DNA from 4 places in the Rhizorhabdus phycosphaerae genome. Region 4 is predicted to be linked to each of the others. Evidence: predicted binding sites of a transcription regulator. Region 4 holds the regulator's gene; each other region holds the start of a gene.
What was found. Region 4 encodes LexA, which represses DNA repair genes until DNA is damaged. Its sites were predicted from a motif close to GTTCCNCNCTTGTTCT; they were not measured.
Positions count from the first base shown of each region.

Region 1: G6P88_RS05970 (ImuA family protein) is a predicted target of LexA. The motif match lies at 1,502-1,517, and genes of this name have one in related genera.
Region 2: G6P88_RS19090 (ImuA family protein) is a predicted target of LexA. The motif match lies at 1,345-1,360, and genes of this name have one in related genera.
Region 3: G6P88_RS17665 (ribonucleoside-diphosphate reductase subunit alpha) is a predicted target of LexA. The motif match lies at 1,970-1,985, and genes of this name have one in related genera.

Region 1 covers NZ_CP049107.1:1,308,717-1,313,221, forward strand. The annotation lists gene G6P88_RS05965 (DUF6504 family protein) at 1-773, opposite strand, end outside; gene G6P88_RS05970 (ImuA family protein) at 694-1,425, opposite strand; gene G6P88_RS05975 (SOS response-associated peptidase family protein) at 1,563-2,222, shown strand; gene G6P88_RS05980 (SRPBCC domain-containing protein) at 2,279-2,740, shown strand; gene G6P88_RS05985 (SOS response-associated peptidase) at 2,767-3,420, shown strand; gene G6P88_RS05990 (hypothetical protein) at 3,550-3,924, opposite strand; gene trbB (P-type conjugative transfer ATPase TrbB) at 4,251-4,505, shown strand, end outside.
Region 2 covers NZ_CP049107.1:4,096,721-4,101,225, forward strand. The annotation lists gene G6P88_RS19075 (NAD(P)-dependent alcohol dehydrogenase) at 1-49, shown strand, start outside; gene G6P88_RS19080 (MauE/DoxX family redox-associated membrane protein) at 92-829, opposite strand; gene G6P88_RS19085 (MerR family transcriptional regulator) at 905-1,303, shown strand; gene G6P88_RS19090 (ImuA family protein) at 1,571-2,365, shown strand; gene G6P88_RS19095 (Y-family DNA polymerase) at 2,247-3,797, shown strand; gene G6P88_RS19100 (error-prone DNA polymerase) at 3,794-4,505, shown strand, end outside.
Region 3 covers NZ_CP049107.1:3,808,611-3,813,115, reverse strand. The annotation lists gene G6P88_RS17675 (autotransporter outer membrane beta-barrel domain-containing protein) at 1-980, shown strand, start outside; gene G6P88_RS17670 (hypothetical protein) at 1,334-1,537, shown strand; gene G6P88_RS17665 (ribonucleoside-diphosphate reductase subunit alpha) at 2,022-3,983, shown strand; gene G6P88_RS17660 (hypothetical protein) at 4,142-4,351, shown strand; gene G6P88_RS17655 (ribonucleotide-diphosphate reductase subunit beta) at 4,366-4,505, shown strand, end outside.
Region 4 covers NZ_CP049107.1:2,366,062-2,370,566, reverse strand. The annotation lists gene G6P88_RS20435 (ComEC/Rec2 family competence protein) at 1-307, shown strand, start outside; gene G6P88_RS10835 (GNAT family N-acetyltransferase) at 349-840, shown strand; gene G6P88_RS10830 (VOC family protein) at 902-1,276, shown strand; gene lexA (transcriptional repressor LexA) at 1,324-1,989, opposite strand; gene G6P88_RS10820 (molybdopterin molybdotransferase MoeA) at 2,047-3,234, opposite strand; gene moaC (cyclic pyranopterin monophosphate synthase MoaC) at 3,234-3,707, opposite strand; gene trpC (indole-3-glycerol phosphate synthase TrpC) at 3,704-4,498, opposite strand.

The DNA.
Region 1 (4,505 bases), 1.1 Mb from region 4:
ATGAACCCGCGGCGTGCTCTCGGCAGGTGCTCCGGAAAGATCGGCTCGATCGGCTCAGGAGCAAAGCCAAGCGCCTGGTCGAGCCGACGATGAAGCGTGCGGCCGAACCGCTTGGCGAGCGGACCGCGCGGTGTGCCGATCAGCTGCTCGATGCGCTCGAAGCCGAGTTTGCGCAGCCCCTCGACGATGCCCGCTTCGAGCCGCAACGCTGCGATCGGTAACAGCGCGATCGCCTTGCGATGATCACCGGGTTCGATCGTCACCGGCCGACCCGCCGGGACGTGCCGCGCGACAGCATGGGCGCAGCCCGCCGTATCCGCGACCGCGATTTGGACTGCCACACCGAAGGCCGCGATGCGGCGGTGGAGGTCCTTGAGGAGCGCCGCCTCGGTGCTGAACAGCGAGGCGCAGCCGGTGATATCCAGCCAGAGACCGTCAGGCGCATCGGGGGCGACGATCGGCGAATAACGCTGGCCCGCCCAAAGGGCGATGCGGCGCAGGCCATCGACATCGGCGTCGGGCTGCGCGTCAACGACCGCGAGTTCGGGCGCGAATGACCGCGCCTTGGTGATCGTCATGCCCGGCGTAATGCCGAGCGCGCGTGCGCCGGCATCGACCGCCGCGACGATGCGGCGGCCATGATCGGGGATCGCCGTGACCAACGGGATCGTCGGGGAAAGGGTGTCGCCGCCGTCAGGCGGCGACTTGGCGGTCTTCCGCCGCAGCCGGTCGGTCGACCAGTGCGGAAGATAGACCGAGGCGACCCGTCGCATCGCACCCCTCCACGATCCATGCGTGCGGATTGCCGCCGCGTACCCGCTCCAATGCTATTTGCCAGCGCGGTCGACCGAGACTCGGAATGCCGAGATCCTCGCTCGGGCTCGCGGTTATGCGCCAGCGCGTCATCGCCGCCGTGCCTTCGACCGACTGCTCGACCTTGGAGGCCCGGCGAAAGACGAAGGCCGCAACACCGGACCCTTCGGCTGCGAGCTGCAGGCGCTTGGAGGCGGTCGTCGAATATTTGCCGATCTCGCCGACCACGCCGCCGAGGCCTGGATGGCGCAGGCACTCCTCCATCGCGAGCATGACATTGGCGTCGCTGCCCGCTTCGACATAGATCACGCGATCGGCGCGGAGTCCGGCGAGGTGAAGCGCCGGCGCGAACAGGTCACGCCACCGCAGGCACCAGAAGACCGGCCCGTCGATCCGGGCGAGAATGCCGGCCAGGAAGATCGTGGCGCTGGCGTCGTCGGCGAGATCGGGGCTTCCCGCGACCTCATGTAGCGCGCCGGTAGCGAGGCCACCTCCCGGTAGCCGCTGATCGATCGCATCGATGCCGAACGGCACAACCGCATGGCGTGCTCCCGCGCCCTCGATCTGCGCAATTTGCGCACGCAGATTTTGAAGGACGACGGACTCACGCATGGCATTCAAGAGACTCGCAGGTTGTCGAAAGGATCGTCTTGTTCGTCCCTATCGAGAGGCTGAGTCAATCACTTTTGTTCGCTATATGTTCCATGCTATAGCCTGAGCTCATCCTGAGTCGGTTCCGAGCGATTGCCATGTCACGACTGCACAGCATCCAGGCGAGTACCTCCGAAATCGCGGAGCATTTCGGCGTCGAGACGGTGCCCGAGCTCGAGGCGCCGAGCGAGATCGTCGAGGGTCTGCATGGCTTGGTGGTCATGGCCAATGGCGGACGTCGGCTGCTCAAGTCGATGACATGGGGCTTTCCGCGCCATACCCATGAGAGCCAGTTGCGCGGCGAAACGCCGCAGCGGCTTGGCCTGGTCGCCAATCTCACCAATCCCATGTGGGATAAGCTGGTCGTTGATCCGCGCTATCGCTGCCTGATCGTGCTCACGCATTTCGGCAATCCGGATGGCGAGGAGGGATCAAAGACGCGGACATGGTTTTCGGTGAAGGGACAGCCGATCATGGCCTGGGCCGGCTTTTGCCGTAACACGCCGGAGTTCGGACCGGTCTATGCCGGCATGACGATGACGGCGAATGCGGCGATCCCGCCAACCAACGACCGCATGCCAGTCCTGCTCGACCCGCATGAATATGATCTTTGGCTGGAGGGTTCGATTCGCGACGTCATTCGCTTCCAGCACCGCGAACCCTTTGCGGCCGATCGGATGACCGTCGACCGCACCGAGGATCGGTGGCGCAGCGGCGCCGCACCCTCCAAGCCCGCCCCGCAACTGGCACTGCTGTGACGACAATGGAAACGGCGTTGGCGCCAGCAGCGTGGCCGGTTACCAGCGATGTCGTCATGACCGCTCAGACCCACTCCGCTTCCCGGACGATTCTGGCAACGCCGCGAGCGATCTTCCGGGCATTTGTCGACCCTGAGGTGGTGCCGAAATGGCGCGCGCCGGCCAATATGGAAGCCCGGCTCCTCTCGTTCGATCCGCGGGTCGGCGGCGGTTACCGGATGGAGCTCATCTATCGCGATCCCGCGACGAGTGACCCCAAATCGACGGAGACGAGCGACATCGTCGAGGCAAGGTTTGTCGAGCTGTTTCCGGATGAGAAGATAGTCGAGTCCGCGCGCTTCGAAAGCGACGATCCGCGCTTCGCCGGGACAATGACCCTCACGACGATGATGAAACCGGTAACCGGCGGCACCAAGGTAACCTTCCTCGCCGAAAACGTGCCATCAGGGATCAGCGAAGCGGATCATGTCATGGGCATGGAGTCGGCGCTCAAGAGCCTCGCCAATCTGCTCGAATAATTCGGGGCACATGATAGGATCGGGGCATGTGCAATCTCTATACGGAGAGGCTGAGCGCCGCAGAAGTCGCCGCCCATTTCGGCGTCGATAATCCCGTAGCGTCGAACGTAGGCGAAGAAGTCTATCCCGGCGCTACCGGGTTGGTGGTCCGTGAGGCCGAAGGTCGTCGCATCATGCAGACGATGACCTGGGGCTGGCCGATGAAGTTCAAAGCCATGTCGGAGGCGGCCAAGCCGAAGCCGGTCAACAACATCGCCGATCTTCGCAAGTCGACCTGGATCGGCAACGCGCGCAAGCCGGAATGGCGCTGCCTGATTCCGCTTACGGGCTTCGCTGAGGCCGAGGGCCCGAAGGGCGCAAAGACGCGAACCTGGTTCAACGTAAAGGGCCAACCGATCTTCGCCTGGGCGGGACTATGGCGTGAAGACACGCAATATGGCTGGGGTCCGGTCTATTCGGGCGTGATGACCGATTGCAATGAGGCCATCCGCCCTGTTCACGACAGGATGCCCGTGCTGCTCCATCCTGACGAATATGATCAGTGGCTGCACGGGAGCTTCGACGAGGCGCTTTCATTTCAGCTGCGGTGCTTCCCGGACGACCTGATCGAGATGACCCGGACAGATGAATATTGGGACAAGCGCAAGGGCCGCGTCAGCGATGGTGTAGCCCCCTCCTGACACGAAGAGCGACACTGTTCGTCGAGGCACCGCCGGCGCAATCACGGGTTGGCGATGAGGTGGTCAGGTCCTTCCCAATCTGTGACCCACGATTCAAAGCATCGGATCAACGCACGCGATCGTGTGCGTTCAATTTCGCGTAGATGGGGAATTGGGCTCTTCGCCCTGGTCGGGCCACGCGATGAGACGAGCGCCAACCGCTCGGGCGCTCCAATCCCTAGCGACGGTAGCCTCATCGGCGGGCGAGGAACCCGTGGCTAAGAGAATCTGAGCTCGGTCAAAGACACGTTTGGTCAGCTCGTCGCAGACGCGGCGCTGCGCCTCCATCCTTTCCATCCAATCAGTAGTGAATTGGCCAGCGCTCATTCCGGTCGCCGTTGCGTCGATGAGTTCGCGCATCGCCCAGCTCTGGGTTCGAAATTCCGTTGCAAGCGCCTGATCCGCCGGGTCGTCGCTGGCAATGAGATAGTCGATCCATGCAACGAAATGCGGGGTATTCTGCATTGGAAACCTCGTCGGCACGTCAGCGCCGTGTCTGCGGGCAGCAAGTATAATCCTGCGATCCCGGCCGATCCTAGTTCGAATCAGACGAGCCGAGTCGCGACGAGGTTGCCGTCCAAAACAAGGCCCGGTCGCCGCGGCATTAAACCATGACCCGCGCTAATATATCCGGCCGCCGCCGGCCCTACGACACATTTCGAATGCTGTTGTAACCGCTCAAAATTCGCATTCTTTACCTGTCTCCGACGCCGTGATGGCGCGGTCCGAACCAACGGAGACAGCCCCAAGTGACCCAGCCATCGGCCATCGTTCATGCACGCGGCACCGCGATGCTGAAGAGCGCGCTGGGTCCGGCGATTGCGGCCTGGCTCGACGCGCCAGAAGTCGCCGAGGTGATGCTCAATGCCGATGGTCGGCTCTGGGTCGATCGTCTCGATAGCGGCATGGCGGAGACCGAAGAACGGCTGTCGCCGATGCAAGCCGAGCGGATCATCCGGCTCGTCGCCCATCATGTCGGCGCCGAAGTCCATCGCGGTTCACCGCGAGTATCCGCCGAGTTGCCCGAGGGCGGCGAGCGGTTCGAA
Region 2 (4,505 bases), 1.7 Mb from region 4:
TCGCTTCGTGATCGACATGCAGTCGCTGCGCGACGAGGTCGCCGCCTGAGGCTCGAATGACGAAGGGGGGGCGGGCGACCGTCCCCCTTTTTTAATGGGCCGCGACCAGCATCCAGACGGCCATCGCGACCATCATAAGATTTTCGACGAGCGAGACGAAGCCCAGCGGCACATTGCTCGCGCCGCCGACACAAGCGCATTTGAGCGAGCGTTTCTCGACATAGACCGCCTTGAAGACCGAGAGCGCCCCGATCGATCCGATGAACAGCGCCAGCGGCGCGGAAAGCCAGGTGAGCCTGCCCGACAACATCAGCACGCCCGCCAGACCTTCGGCGAAGGGATAGAGGGTCGCATAGGGAACCCAGCGGCGGGCGAGCAGGTCGTAGTTCAGGAACATTGTCGAGAAGCGGCCGACATCTTGCAGTTTGAGTAGGGCCAGGACGCACATGCTGAGCGCGATGAACCAGGGGATCACCGCCCCGTGGAAGGGCGTGCCGTGAATCGCTACGCTCAGCGCTAGGGCCATCGCAGCGGTCATCCCGAACAGGGCGGCGACAGGGCGATAGCTGGTGACATCGGGATCCGGGACATGGAGACCGAGATAGCGGCGCAGATCGTCATGTCCGCCGATCCTCTGGCCATCGATGAAGATTTGCGGCGTCGTCTTCACGCCGTGCGCGGCCTTGAAGGCGTCGGTTTCCTCGCGGCTGCGCAGCCAGCGGTCCTCGACCGCGAAGCCCCGGCCCTTCAGTAGGTGGAGCGCCTTCAGCCCATAGGGGCAGATATGGCCGGGCATGACCATGCGGTGGATGGTGGCGGTCTTCGTCATGGGCTTCCTCTTGTCTCTGCAACGCCTGCCGCCCATCTGGGGTCCGTACCATGCTACGGTTGCAAGGGGTCATCGATGCTGACCATTTCGGGCCTCGCGCGCGCCGGTGGCGTGGGGGTGGAGACGATCCGCTATTATCAGAGGCGCGGCCTGTTGCCCGAGCCGCCCCGGCCCGCTGGCGGTGGCATCGAAGGCGGCATCCGTCGCTATGGCTCTGACGACGTCCGCCGGTTGCGCTTCATCCGCTCGGCGCAGGCCGCGGGCTTCACCCTGTCGCAGATCGCAGAACTGCTGACCCTCGATGCCGAGGGTGACCGGGACCGGGCGCGTGCGATGGCCGAGGAACGCGCCGCCGCCATCGATGTCGAAATCGCGCGGCTGGAGAAAGCACGGTCAGGCTTGCGCCGGCTGGCCGGCGAATGCGCGGCCGGAGAGGCGGGGCCTTGCCCGATACTGGCGGCGTTCGGGGATTGAAGCGGCGGATTTTTTCACGCGGTTTCAGAATATTTCGGGGCTGACGAAGCGGGGAACGACTGGCGTGTCAGGAGGGGGGGGTGTCCCTTCAGGAGTATGTCCGATGCCGACCCTCGAACTGATCGCCGCCCGGAGTATTCTCGGCCTTCTCGCGCTGGCGGATGCGCTGTTGCTGGCCTTTGCGATCGTGCCTGCCGCCTGATCCTTCGGACCGGCTTGACTCGGAGCAGGCAGAAGGAAGATAAGAACATAACAAGAACAAATGTCATGAACGAGTCGTCCCCCTTCCTGGCCGACCTTCGGGCGCGCATTGCCGCGATCGAGGGCCCGAAGCCTGTCGAAAGCGTGCTTTTCCCGCTGGGCAGCGCCTTGCTCGACGCGCAGCTGGGCGGTGGCTTGCCGAAGGGTCGGTTGCACGAACTGTTCGCGGCCGAACCGGATGATCGGGCGGCGCTGGCCGGGGCGGGGCTGATGCTCGCGATGCGCGTGGGGAGAGGGCCGCTGCTATGGCTGCGGCAGGACGGTTCGGTGCGGGCGGGGGGATGTCTCTATGGGCCTGGCCTTGCGGAACTGGGCTTCGATCCGGCGCGCCTGATCGAGATCGTCGCGCCCGACGAGGCGGCCTTGCTGCGGGCGGCGGGGGATGCGGTCCGCTGCGCGCCGCTATCGGTCCTGCTGATCGAGCCCTGGAAGGCGGCGCGGGGACTCGACCTGACCGCCACCCGGCGACTGGCGGTCGCGGCGGAGAAATCGGGAGTTACCGTGCTGCTGTTGCGGGCGGAAGGGGAGCCGGTGCCGAGCGCGGCCTATAGCCGCTGGCGGGTCCGCTCCTCGGCCTCGGCGCCGCTGGAGGCGGGGGCGCCCGGTCATCCCGCCATCGAAATCGAATTGTTGCGCCATCGCGGAGGGCTGGAAGGCATGCGCATGTTGCTGGAGTGGAATCGTGACGAACACCATTTCCGCGAAGCGCCGCTATCTGGCGCTGGTCTTCCCGTTGCTGGCGAGCGAGCGGGTCGCGCGGGCGATCCGGAGCGGACAGGCGCGGCCCGGCTTTCCGCCTGAGGCGCCCTTCGTCCTCGTCGAAAAGCAGAAAGGCGCGATCCGGCTCGCCGCGTCGAGCCGGGCCGCGCTTGAGCTGGGGCTTGTACCCGGGCTCTCACTCGCCGATGCGCGCGCGCGCCATCCCGATCTGGGCGTCGTCGATGCCGATCCGGCCGAGGATGCGCGCCTGATCGAGGCGATCGCCGACGGCTGCGACCGCTACACCCCGATGGTAGCGATCGATCCGCCCGACGGCATCCTGCTCGACATCAGCGGCTGCGCCCATCTGTTCGGCGGCGAGGAGGCTTTGCTAGCCGATATGCGCGCACGGCTGGAGCGGCTGGGGCTGACGACGCGCAGCGCGCTAGCGGACACCCCCGATGCCGCCCATGCGCTGGCGCGTCATGCGCGGTCTGCGGATGCCCAGCTCGACAGCCTCCCGGTCGAAGCGCTCGAGCTGGGCGGAGAAGAGTCAGTCGCCCTGCGCCGCGCCGGGCTCAAGCGGATCGGCGACCTGCGCGCGCGACCCTCGCAACTGTTGTCCGCACGCTTCGGCGAGGCCGCCGCCGACCGGCTGGCCCGCGTCGCCGGGGGGCGCGACCTGCGCATCACCCCGCGACGCCCTGAACCGGCCCTGCTGCTCGAACGCCGCTTCGCCGAGCCGATCGGCCGCACTGAGGCGGCGCTCGCTGCGATCGGCGAGCTCATGGCGGGGGCCGCGCGGCGGATGGAGGAGGCGCATCGTGGCGGGCGCCGCTTCGAGGCGCAGCTCTATCGAACCGATGGCCTCGTGCGGCGGCTGCGTGTCGAAACCGGCCTGCCCGTGCGCGATCCCGCAACCGTCATGCGCCTGTTCGACGAGCGTCTCGCCGCGCTGTCCGATCCGGTCGATCCGGGCTTCGGCTTCGACCTTGTACGTCTGGCCGTGCCGCTGTTCGAGACGATGGCGCCGGTCCAGCTGCCGCTCGAGGGCGGCGCGCTGGCCGAGGGCGAACTGGCGCAGCTGCTCGACCGCCTGTCCACGCGGCTCGGTCGCAACCGGGTCCGGCGGCTGGCCCCGCGCGACAGCCATGTTCCCGAGCAGGCGGCCTTCGCCTTTCCCGCGATCGAGGCCGGACCCACCGGCCCCTGGCCCGAGCCCGAGCGGGGCGAGCCGCCGCTGCGTCCGACTTATTTGTTCGACCCGCCCCAGCCGATCGAGGTGGTGGCGGGCGTGCCCGACGGTCCGCCCCAGCGCTTTCGCTGGCGGCGCGAACTGCACGAGGTGACGCTGGCCGAAGGGCCCGAGCGGATCGGTTCGCTCTGGTGGAAGCGCGCCGACAATGCCGGGCTCAGCCGCGACTATTATCGCGTGGAGGACCGCAAGGGGCGGCGCTTCTGGTTGTTCCGGCTGGGACTCTATGGCAGCGAGGCGAGCAGCCCGGCTTGGTATATCCACGGCCTGTTCGCATGATCTTTGCCGAAATGGTGGCGGCGACCAATTACAGCTTCCTGCGCGGGGCCTCGCCCGCCGAGGAGATGGTCGCAGCCGCGCTTGCAGCCGGCCATGTCGGACTGGGCATCGCCGACCGCAACAGCGTCGCCGGCGTGGTCCGCGCGTGGAAGGCGCTGCGCGATGCGCGCGAGAAGGCGGCGGAGGAGGGGCTGCCCGATTTCCCGTTCAAGCTCGCTAGCGGAGCACGCCTCGTCTTTGCCGACGGGACGCCCGACATCGTCGCCTATCCCGCGACGCGCCATGGCTGGGGGCGGCTGACCCGCCTGCTGACGGTCGGCAACCGGCGCGCGATCAAGGGCGACTGCATCCTGTTCCTCGACGATCTGCTCGATCATCTCGACGATCTGCTGCTGGTGGTGATCCCCGATGGCGAGGGGCTGGTGCTGGGAGAGGAGGGCGCCCGGCCGCATCCGAGCTGGCAGCCCCCCGCTCCTGGGGTAAACAGGCACCCCTCGGGCGAGAGCGACGAGGAGCGGCCTGCCTTGTCGCTGGCGACGGTCGACGGGGTTCGTCTCTCCGCTTCGCCGCCGCCTTCGCCGGAGGGGCCGCAGGACATGCTGCGACGCGTTCTGGACCTGCTGAACCGGGCGGCTCCCGATCGCGTCTGGCTGGGCGTCACCATGCGCTATGCGGGGCGCGACCGTCGCCGGATCGCGAAGCTGGCGC
Region 3 (4,505 bases), 1.4 Mb from region 4:
CCACCGACGGCGACAGCTTCCGCCGCAAGGTCAAGCAGATGCTCCCCGATCATGCGGGCGGCGCCTTCGAGACGGTGACGATGGGTTCGCGCGCGACGGCCAGCTTCCTCGCCGATCCAAACGCGCCGTTCGCCGACATGGGCAATTGGGGCTTCTGGCTCCAGCAGGTCGGCTGGGGCACCTCGAAGAGCCTGGGCGACACCGCCTCCTACGACATCAGCGGCTGGGGCGCCTCCGGCGGCGCGGAGATCAAGACCGATCTCGGCAGCTTCGGCATCGGCCTCGCCTATCTCTACGGCAAGGACGCCGATGGCGGCACCGACAACAAGGTCGATGCCGGCCAATATGAGGTTTCGGGCTATTGGCGCGGCTATTGGGGTCCGTTCCAGGGCTGGACACGCGCCTCCTACGCCCATGTCGACTTCAAGGGCACCCGTCGCTTCGCGGCCGGAACCGGCACCGACACGGTCGAGCGCGTCGCCAAGGGCGCCTGGAACGGTCGCCTGCTCTCTGCCGCCGCGGGTGCTGCCTACACCCTGCACATGGGCTCGTTCAGCCTTCGTCCGAAAGCCGCGCTCGATTATTACAAGCTCAAGGAAAAGGCCTATTCTGAAACCGGCGGCGGCGACGGCTTCAACCTGATCGTCGATGGCCGCAGTTCGGACGAGCTGGCGGCGACCGCGAGCCTGGCCGCCGGCTTCGATTTCGGCGGGCAGAATGAGGATGCCGGCTGGTTCCGGATCGAGGCCGAGGGCGGCCGCCGCGAACTGGTCGGCGGATCGCTCGGCAGCACCACCGCGCGCTTCAAGGGCGGCACCGCCTTCACGCTGGTGCCCGAGGAGCGGACCAGCGGCTGGATCGGCAAGCTGCGCGCGGTCGGCGGCGGCAACGGCTTCCAGATCGGCGGCGAAGCCGGCGCCGAGGAACAGCAGGGCCGCGCCGCGATCTCGATCCGCGCAAGCCTCGTCGTCGGTCTCTGACGAACAGCATCCCTCCTTTCAGGAGGGTATTCCCCGGGACGGGCGCTCCCCCAAAGTAGGCGGTATCGAGCCCCCCAACCGCCGGCCCGTTCCACCCTGTACCCGCGTACCCACGCCCTCTCCCGCCAGCCGGGAGGGGGCGTGATGCCGTTGGGAGGAGCGAGACTGGCCAAGCTGACGAAGGGCTATTTTCCATCTGGCCGACCGGCAGCATCTCGTGCGATCCCCGGCCCGATCCGTGCCGCATGTACGATCGCTAGGAGCCACCCATGCCTCGATGGCTTGGTATCGCTTACCTCTTCCTTGCCTTTCCCGCCTGTGGCGTTTTCGCAGCCTCACTTATGGCTGGCCGGATGACCAGTCCGGAAGCGCTCATCGCACTTGGCATACTTGTCGTGATCGGCCTGCTCCATCTTTCCGCACGGCAGCGGCGGTCCAAGGGCGTTCGGTTCGACGCAGCGGTGCGGACCGGCGCAGACGGAGGAACGAACTGCAACGACGGCAGCGCGAGCGGCGACTGTGGTGATGGCGGCGGGGGTGACGGCGGCGGCGACTGAGCACCGCCAGGGCTAGCGCCGCATCGCGGGTCCACTCCCAAAGCACCAATGCTCCGCCGGAGCGGCCAAGAAATCCGCAGCACATTATTTCATCCACAGATTCTTTTGTTGCGCCTTCGTTCCGCCGGAGCGGGCAAATGGCTGATCCGACTCAGTATTCCATCGCGTCAAGGGGGCCGAGGTTCAGTTCGTCGAAGCGACGAAGCGAGTCTCGTTAATGTCATTTTGACTCTTGCGTCCGGACTCAGATGAGGCACTATAGGTTGTGTAAGACAACAGGGGCAGCGCTAGTGGTGGTGGACGCGTCCGGGAACCATGTTTCCGGCGGGAAGGGCCGCGCGGCGCTGTAAAAAGCGGGGATAAGGGGCGATTGCGCTGGTAACGGCGCGCAGATCCACTATCTTGAGCAGACAGCCTGAGTCGAACGCAAACGGAACAGGACCGGTACAAACTGGTCCATGGATAGTGTGGCGGAGACGGGCCGATGGACCTTTCTGGCAGCAGCAGCGAAGCGAGCACGAACGACGTGGCGACCCTGATGGATTCGATGTTTAAGGACGCAAAGACCGGACCGGCGGAGAGCGAGGCGAAAGCCCCGGCCGCAGAGGCCAAGGCTGCGTCGAAACCGTCGAGCGGCAGCATGGAGATCCGCCCGCAGCTTTATCCGATCGAGGTCGACCACAGCCGCGACGCGCTGCTCACCGACTTCGGCAAGGAAACGCTGACCGATCGTTATCTCCTGCCCGGCGAAAGCTATCAGGACCTGTTCGTTCGCGTCGCCTCGGCCTATGCCGACGACCAGCCCCACGCCCAGCGTCTTTACGACTATATCTCGAAGCTGTGGTTCATGCCGGCGACCCCGGTCCTGTCGAACGGCGGCACCGGACGCGGCCTCCCGATCAGCTGCTATCTCAATTCGGTCGACGACAGCCTCGAAGGCATCGTCAACACCTGGAACGAGAATGTCTGGCTGGCGGCGCGCGGCGGCGGCATCGGCACCTATTGGGGTTCGGTGCGCGGCATCGGTGAACCGGTCGGCCTCAACGGCAAGACCTCGGGCATCATTCCCTTCGTCCGCGTCATGGACTCGCTGACCCTCGCGATCAGCCAGGGCTCGCTGCGTCGCGGTTCGGCCGCCGTCTATCTCGACGTGTCGCACCCCGAAATCGAAGAGTTCCTCGAGATTCGCAAGCCGTCGGGCGACTTCAACCGCAAGGCGTTGAACCTGCACCACGGCGTGCTGCTGACCGACGCCTTCATGGAAGCGGTCCGCGCCGGCGCCGAGTGGGAGCTGGTGAGCCCGAAGGACGGCTCCAAGCGCGCTTCGGTCGATGCCCGCGCGCTGTTCCAGAAGCTGGTCGAAACCCGCCTGGCGACGGGCGAGCCCTATATCGTGTTCAGCGACACGGTGAACAGGAACATGCCGAAGCACCATCGCGATCTCGGCCTGAAGGTCTCGACCTCGAACCTGTGCTCGGAAATCACCCTGCCGACCGGCCGCGACCATCTCGGCCAGGACCGGACGGCGGTCTGCTGCCTCAGCTCGCTCAACCTCGAGACCTGGGACCAGTGGAACGGCGACAAGCGCTTCATCGAGGACGTCATGCGCTTCCTCGACAATGTGCTGCAGGACTATATCGACCGCGCCCCGCCGGAAATGGACCGCGCCCGCTACAGCGCGAGCCGCGAGCGCTCGGTCGGCCTCGGTGTCATGGGCTTCCATAGCTTCCTCCAGGCGCGCGGCATCCCGTTCGAAGGGGCGATGGCGAAAAGCTGGAACCTCAAGGTCTTCCGCCACATCGCCGCGGCCGCGCAGGAAGCGTCGATGCTGCTGGCAAGCGAGCGTGGCCCCTGCCCCGACGCCGCCGATCAGGGCGTGATGGAGCGGTTTAGTTGCAAGATGGCGATCGCGCCGACCGCATCGATCTCGATCATCTGCGGCGGCACCTCGGCCTGCATCGAGCCGATCCCGGCGAACATCTATACCCACAAGACGCTGTCGGGCAGCTTCTCGATCAAGAACCCCTATCTCCAGAAGCTGCTCGCCGAGAAGTCGAAGGACAGCGACGCGGTGTGGAACACGATCCTCGAGAAGGGCGGCTCGGTCCAGCATCTCGACTTCCTCACCCAGGAAGAGAAGGACGTGTACAAGACCAGCTTCGAGATCGACCAGCGCTGGCTGATCGAGCTCGCCGCCGATCGCACCCCCTATATCGACCAGGCACAGTCGCTGAACCTGTTCATCCCGGCCGACGTCGAGAAGTGGGATCTGCTCATGCTGCACTTCCGGGCATGGGAACTCGGCATCAAGTCGCTCTATTATCTCCGCTCGAAGTCGGTGCAGCGCGCCGGATTCGCAGGTGGCGTGGAGGCCGACAACACGCTTGATCTCAAGCAGATCGAGCTGGAGTCGAAGGATTATGACGAGTGCCTCGCCTGCCAGTAAGGCGGGCGGGACGCTCCGCCTGAGGCGGTCGCCGGCCGATGGCCGGGTCGGGCGGGGGTCCGACCTGGCTGCGCAGGGCTAAGGACGTTTGAGGAGCGTGTGGGGATGGTTGACGCTGCCGGATGGGTGGCCGGGGTTCAATGATGGCGGAACTGCCTGTGACCCTGATCATCGCCGTGGCAACGGCCCTCGTCGGGCTGCTGTGCCTCTGGCTTTTCGTGGTGGCGCTCGTGCGGCTGTCGAAGGTGAAGAAAGGCAAGGGCGCCTTCACCGACACACCCGCCGAGCTCAAGAGCTTCGCGATCAGGCAGGGCCTGAGCGCGGTCGTGATGTTCGCGCTCGCCGCGATCATATTTTTTTATAGTTGAGAAAGGGCAGCCAGATGTCGCTTCTTCAGGCCAGCCGCACCTACAAGCCGTTCGAATATCCCTGGGCCTTCGAATATTGGAAGCGCCAGCAGCAGCTCCACTGGCTTCCCGAGGAAGTGCCGCTGGGCGAGGATTGCCGTGACTGGGCGCAGAA
Region 4 (4,505 bases):
GATGCAGGCGCGCTGCTCGACCGATCTCTGCGTCACCGAGATTGCGCGCGGTGGGCGGCGCTGGCGGATCGCGGCGACGCGCAGTCCCTATCGGCTCGACTGGGCTCGCTTCACGCGGACCTGTGCGAGCGCCGACATCGTCATCAGCGATCGCCGTCTGCCGCGCGGTTGCAAGGCACGCTGGCTGACGATCGACCGTCGCCTGCTCGCACGCACCGGCGGCATGGCGATCGATCTCGACCGCGGCGGCGTGGCGACCGTCGCGGCGGAGGCGGGGCGCCATCCCTGGGTAAGGTTCGATCAATGAGCGGATGTGACGGGGGCAGGCCCTTATTGCGGACGGCTCGATTGCTGCTGCGGCCCGCGAGACCCGGCGATCTCGACGATCTTCATGCGATCCTCTCGGACGTTCGGTCGATGCGCTACTGGTCGACCCCGCCCCATGCCGAGATCGGGCAGACCGCCGACTGGCTGGCCGATACGATGGCGATCCCGCCCGAGGAGGGAGAGGACTTCGTCATCGAGCGCGAAGGCCGGGTAATCGGGAAGGCCGGGCTCTACCGCTTTCCCGAGATCGGCTTCATCCTGCACCCCGACCATTGGCGGCAGGGGCTGGCGCGAGAGGCTTTGGCTGCCGTGATACACCGCGCCTTCACGGTTCATCGCCTGCCGCGCATCCTCGCCGACGTCGATCCCGACAATGCGGCGTCGCTCGCTCTGTTGCGTGGGCTGGGCTTTCTGGAAACGGGGCGTGCCGAGCGGACCTGGCTCGTTGGTGGCCGCTGGTGCGACAGCGTCTATCTCGCGCTCGATGCCGGGGATCGGCGCGTCGGGCGCTAGACGGCATTGGCAGTCGCCCGGGGTCGCCCTATCACCCGCCCGACCGAACAAGAGGAGAGAGATGATGGAATTGCGCTACGTCACCGTGGGCACCAACGACATGGAAAAGGCGCTTGCCTTCTACGCCGATCTGCTGGCGACGCAGGGTGCGACGAAGATGTTCGACCATCCGAGTGGGGGCGCGGTGTTCGGCAAGGAGGGCAAGCCGATGCTGGGTCTCGTCCGTCCGTTCGACGGCAAGGATGCGACCGCCGGCAATGGCACGATGATCGCGTTCGAGCTGGAAAGCCGCGAGGCGGTCGACGCCTTCCATGCCAAGGCGCTGGCGCTGGGCGGGGCCGACGAAGGCGCGCCGGGCGAGCGTGGCCCGGGCTTCTACATGTCCTATTTCCGCGATCTCGACGGCAACAAATTCTCGGCCTGCAAATTCGGCTGAGCTGATGGGCGCCCGGTCCCATTGCGGGGCCGGGCCTGCCGATCGGATCAGTAGCGGCGCAGCAGTCCGGCGAGCTTGCCCTGGATCTGCACCTGATCCGGGCGATAACGCTGCGGATCATAGGAGCGGTTGGCCGGATCGAGCCGGACCATGCCGCCTTCGCGCCGGAAATATTTCAGCGTCGCTTCATGGTCGGCGATCAGCGCCACCACGATCTCGCCGTCGCGGGCAGTCTCCGCGCGGCGGATGAGCGCATAGTCGCCATCGAGAATGCCGGCCTCGACCATCGAGTCTCCCGACACCTCCAGCGCATAATGTTCGCCCGGGCCGAGCAACGCGGCGGGAACCGAGAGCGAGCTCTGTCCCTCCATCGCCTCGATCGGCAGGCCGGCGGCGATGCGGCCGTGCAGCGGAATCTCGAGCACATTCTCGTTCGCGGCCTGCGGCACGACAGCCGGAGCCTTCGCCTTGGCGGTGGACGCCGCGACCTTTCCCGACATTTCCGGCACACGCAGCACTTCCAGCGCGCGGGCGCGATTGGGCAGGCGGCGGATGAAATTGCGTTCCTCGAGCGCGCTGATCAGGCGGTGCACGCCCGACTTGGACTTGAGCTCCAGCGCTTCCTTCATTTCCTCGAAGGAAGGCGAGACCCCGGTCGCCGACAGGCGCTCCTGGATGAAGCAGAGCAGTTCATGTTGCTTGCGCGTGAGCATGGTCTTTGACCCCATCGGGAACGGACGGGGAACATTTAGGCAACTGTAGGAATCTTGTCAAGCGAAGGGCAGGATCTCCACCTCCGCGCCCTCGGGAAGGGGGGGGGCCTCGGCCTCGCGGATGATCAGCAGCTCGGCCTGAACAAGGGCTGCGAGCCCGGCGCTGTCCTGTCCGGACAGGGGCTCGACCGCGCCTTCGGCCCAGCGCGCGCGGACATATTCGGCGCGGTTGCCGGTCGAGGGAAGCGGTTTTGCGAGCCTCGCGGTCGCGGGCCTCGGCACGGGGCGGGCTGCGCCGAGAAGATGGGCGATGAGCGGTTTGGCGAACAGCATCGCGGTCACGAAGGCCGACACGGGATTGCCGGGCAGGCCCAGCACGATCGCGTCGCGCAATGTGCCGATCATGACCGGCTTTCCGGGCTTCATTTTCACCCGCCAGAAGTCGATCCTGGCTCCTACCTGTTCGAGCGCCGGCAGCACCAGGTCATGGTCACCGACCGAAGCGCCTCCGGTCGTGATGATGATGTCGCTTTCCGCCGCGAGTCGATCGAACGCCGCAGCGATCGCTTCACGATCGTCGCGGACGATGCCATGGTCGGTGACGATGCAGGCAGCGGTGCCCAGCAGCGCGGCGAGCATCGGTCCGTTGGACGCGGGCAGAAGCGCGCCCGGCGTGGGTTCCCCGGCCGGTACCAGCTCGTTGCCGGTCGACAGCAGCGCGACGCGCGGGCGCCGGTGGACGGGAAGGGTGCCATGCCCGCCGCTTGCGGCCAGCGCGATCGCGGCCGGGCCGATCGCGCTGCCTTGGGCGAGCAGCAGTGCGCCTTCGCGGAAATCGCCACCCGCGGGCCGGATATGGGCGCCGATCGCGGGCGGTCCTTCGCCGGTCATGGTCAATCGGTCGCCGTCGCGGGTCGCCTCCTCCTGCACGAGGATCGTGTCGGCGCCTGCGGGCACGGGGGCGCCGGTGAAGATGCGCGCCGCTTCGCCCGGCTGCAGCGCGCGGTCGAGCCCGCCACCCGCCGCGCTTTCGCCGACCACGGTCCAGGGACCTGGGCGCTCGGCGAAGCGGATCGCGTAGCCGTCCATTGCCGAGAGATCGGTCGCCGGCTGGGTCCGGCCCGCGAGGATGTCGTGCGCCGCATAGCGGCCCAGAGCTTCGACGAGCGCGACGCTTTCCCGAGGCAGCGGGCCGCGCAGGGCGAGCATCCGCGCCTGGGCTTCCGCGACCGGAATCAGCGCCATCAGCCGGCCTTCCAGTCGCCCGACTTGCCGCCGGCCTTCGACAACAGCCGGACATCGCCGATCCGCATGCCGCGATCGAGCGCCTTCGCCATGTCGTAGATGGTGAGCAGCGCGACCGAAACGGCGGTCAGCGCCTCCATCTCCACGCCGGTGCCATAGGTGGTCCCGACCGTAGCCGTGGCAAGGATCCCGTCGCTTTCGATGGTCAGGTCGAGCATCACCCCGGTGATCGGCAACGGATGGCACAGCGGGATCAGGTCGGCGGTCTTCTTTGCCGCCATGATGCCGGCGACGCGGGCGACCGCCAGCACGTCGCCCTTCTTGACCGCGCCGGCGCGGATCGCCTCCAGCGCGTCCGCAGCGATCAGGATGCGCCCTTCGGCGATTGCCTCCCGCTTCGTCCCGGCCTTCGCCGAAACGTCGACCATCCGCGCCGCGCCGTCCTTGTCGAGATGGGTGAGCCCGCCGCTCATGCGCCGGTGAGCAGGCGGCGGGTGGCGGCCGCGACGTCGGCCTCGCGCATCAGGCTTTCGCCGACCAGGAAGCAGCGCACGCCATGTTCGGCCATCGCATCGAGATCGGCCTTGGACCCGAGGCCGCTTTCGGCGACGAATGTGCAGCCGGCGGGGGCGCGGCCGACCAGCTCGTAGGTGCGGGCGAAGTCGACGGTGAAGTCGCGCAGGTCGCGGTTGTTGACCCCGATCAGGCGCGAGCGCAGCCGCGCCGCCCGCTCCAGTTCCTCGGCATCGTGGACCTCGATCAGCACGTCCATGCCCCAGTCGATGGCGGCGGCCTCGATCTCGGCCATCTGATCGTCGGATAGGGCCGCGACGATGATCAGGATCGCGTCGGCGCCCAGCGCGCGGGCTTCGGTGACCTGCCAGGGGTCGACCATGAAATCCTTGCGTAGCGCGGGCAGGGCACAGGCGGCGCGTGCCTGCACCAGATAATCGTCATGGCCCTGGAAATAGGGTTCGTCGGTCAGCACCGAAAGGCAGGCGGCGCCGGCCTCTTCATAGGCCCGCGCGTGGGCGGGCGGATCGAAGTCGGCGCGGATCAGGCCCTTGGAAGGCGAGGCCTTCTTGATCTCTGCGATCAGGCCATAGCCGCCGGCTGCAACCTTGGCATCGAGCGCGGCGCGGAAACCACGCGGGGCGGACGCCGCCCGGGCGCGGTCGGACAGATCGGAAAAGGCGATCGCGCTCTTGCGTTGCGCCACCAGCGCTCGCTTTGCGTCGCAGATTTCGGTCAGCTTGTTGCTCATCGTCGCG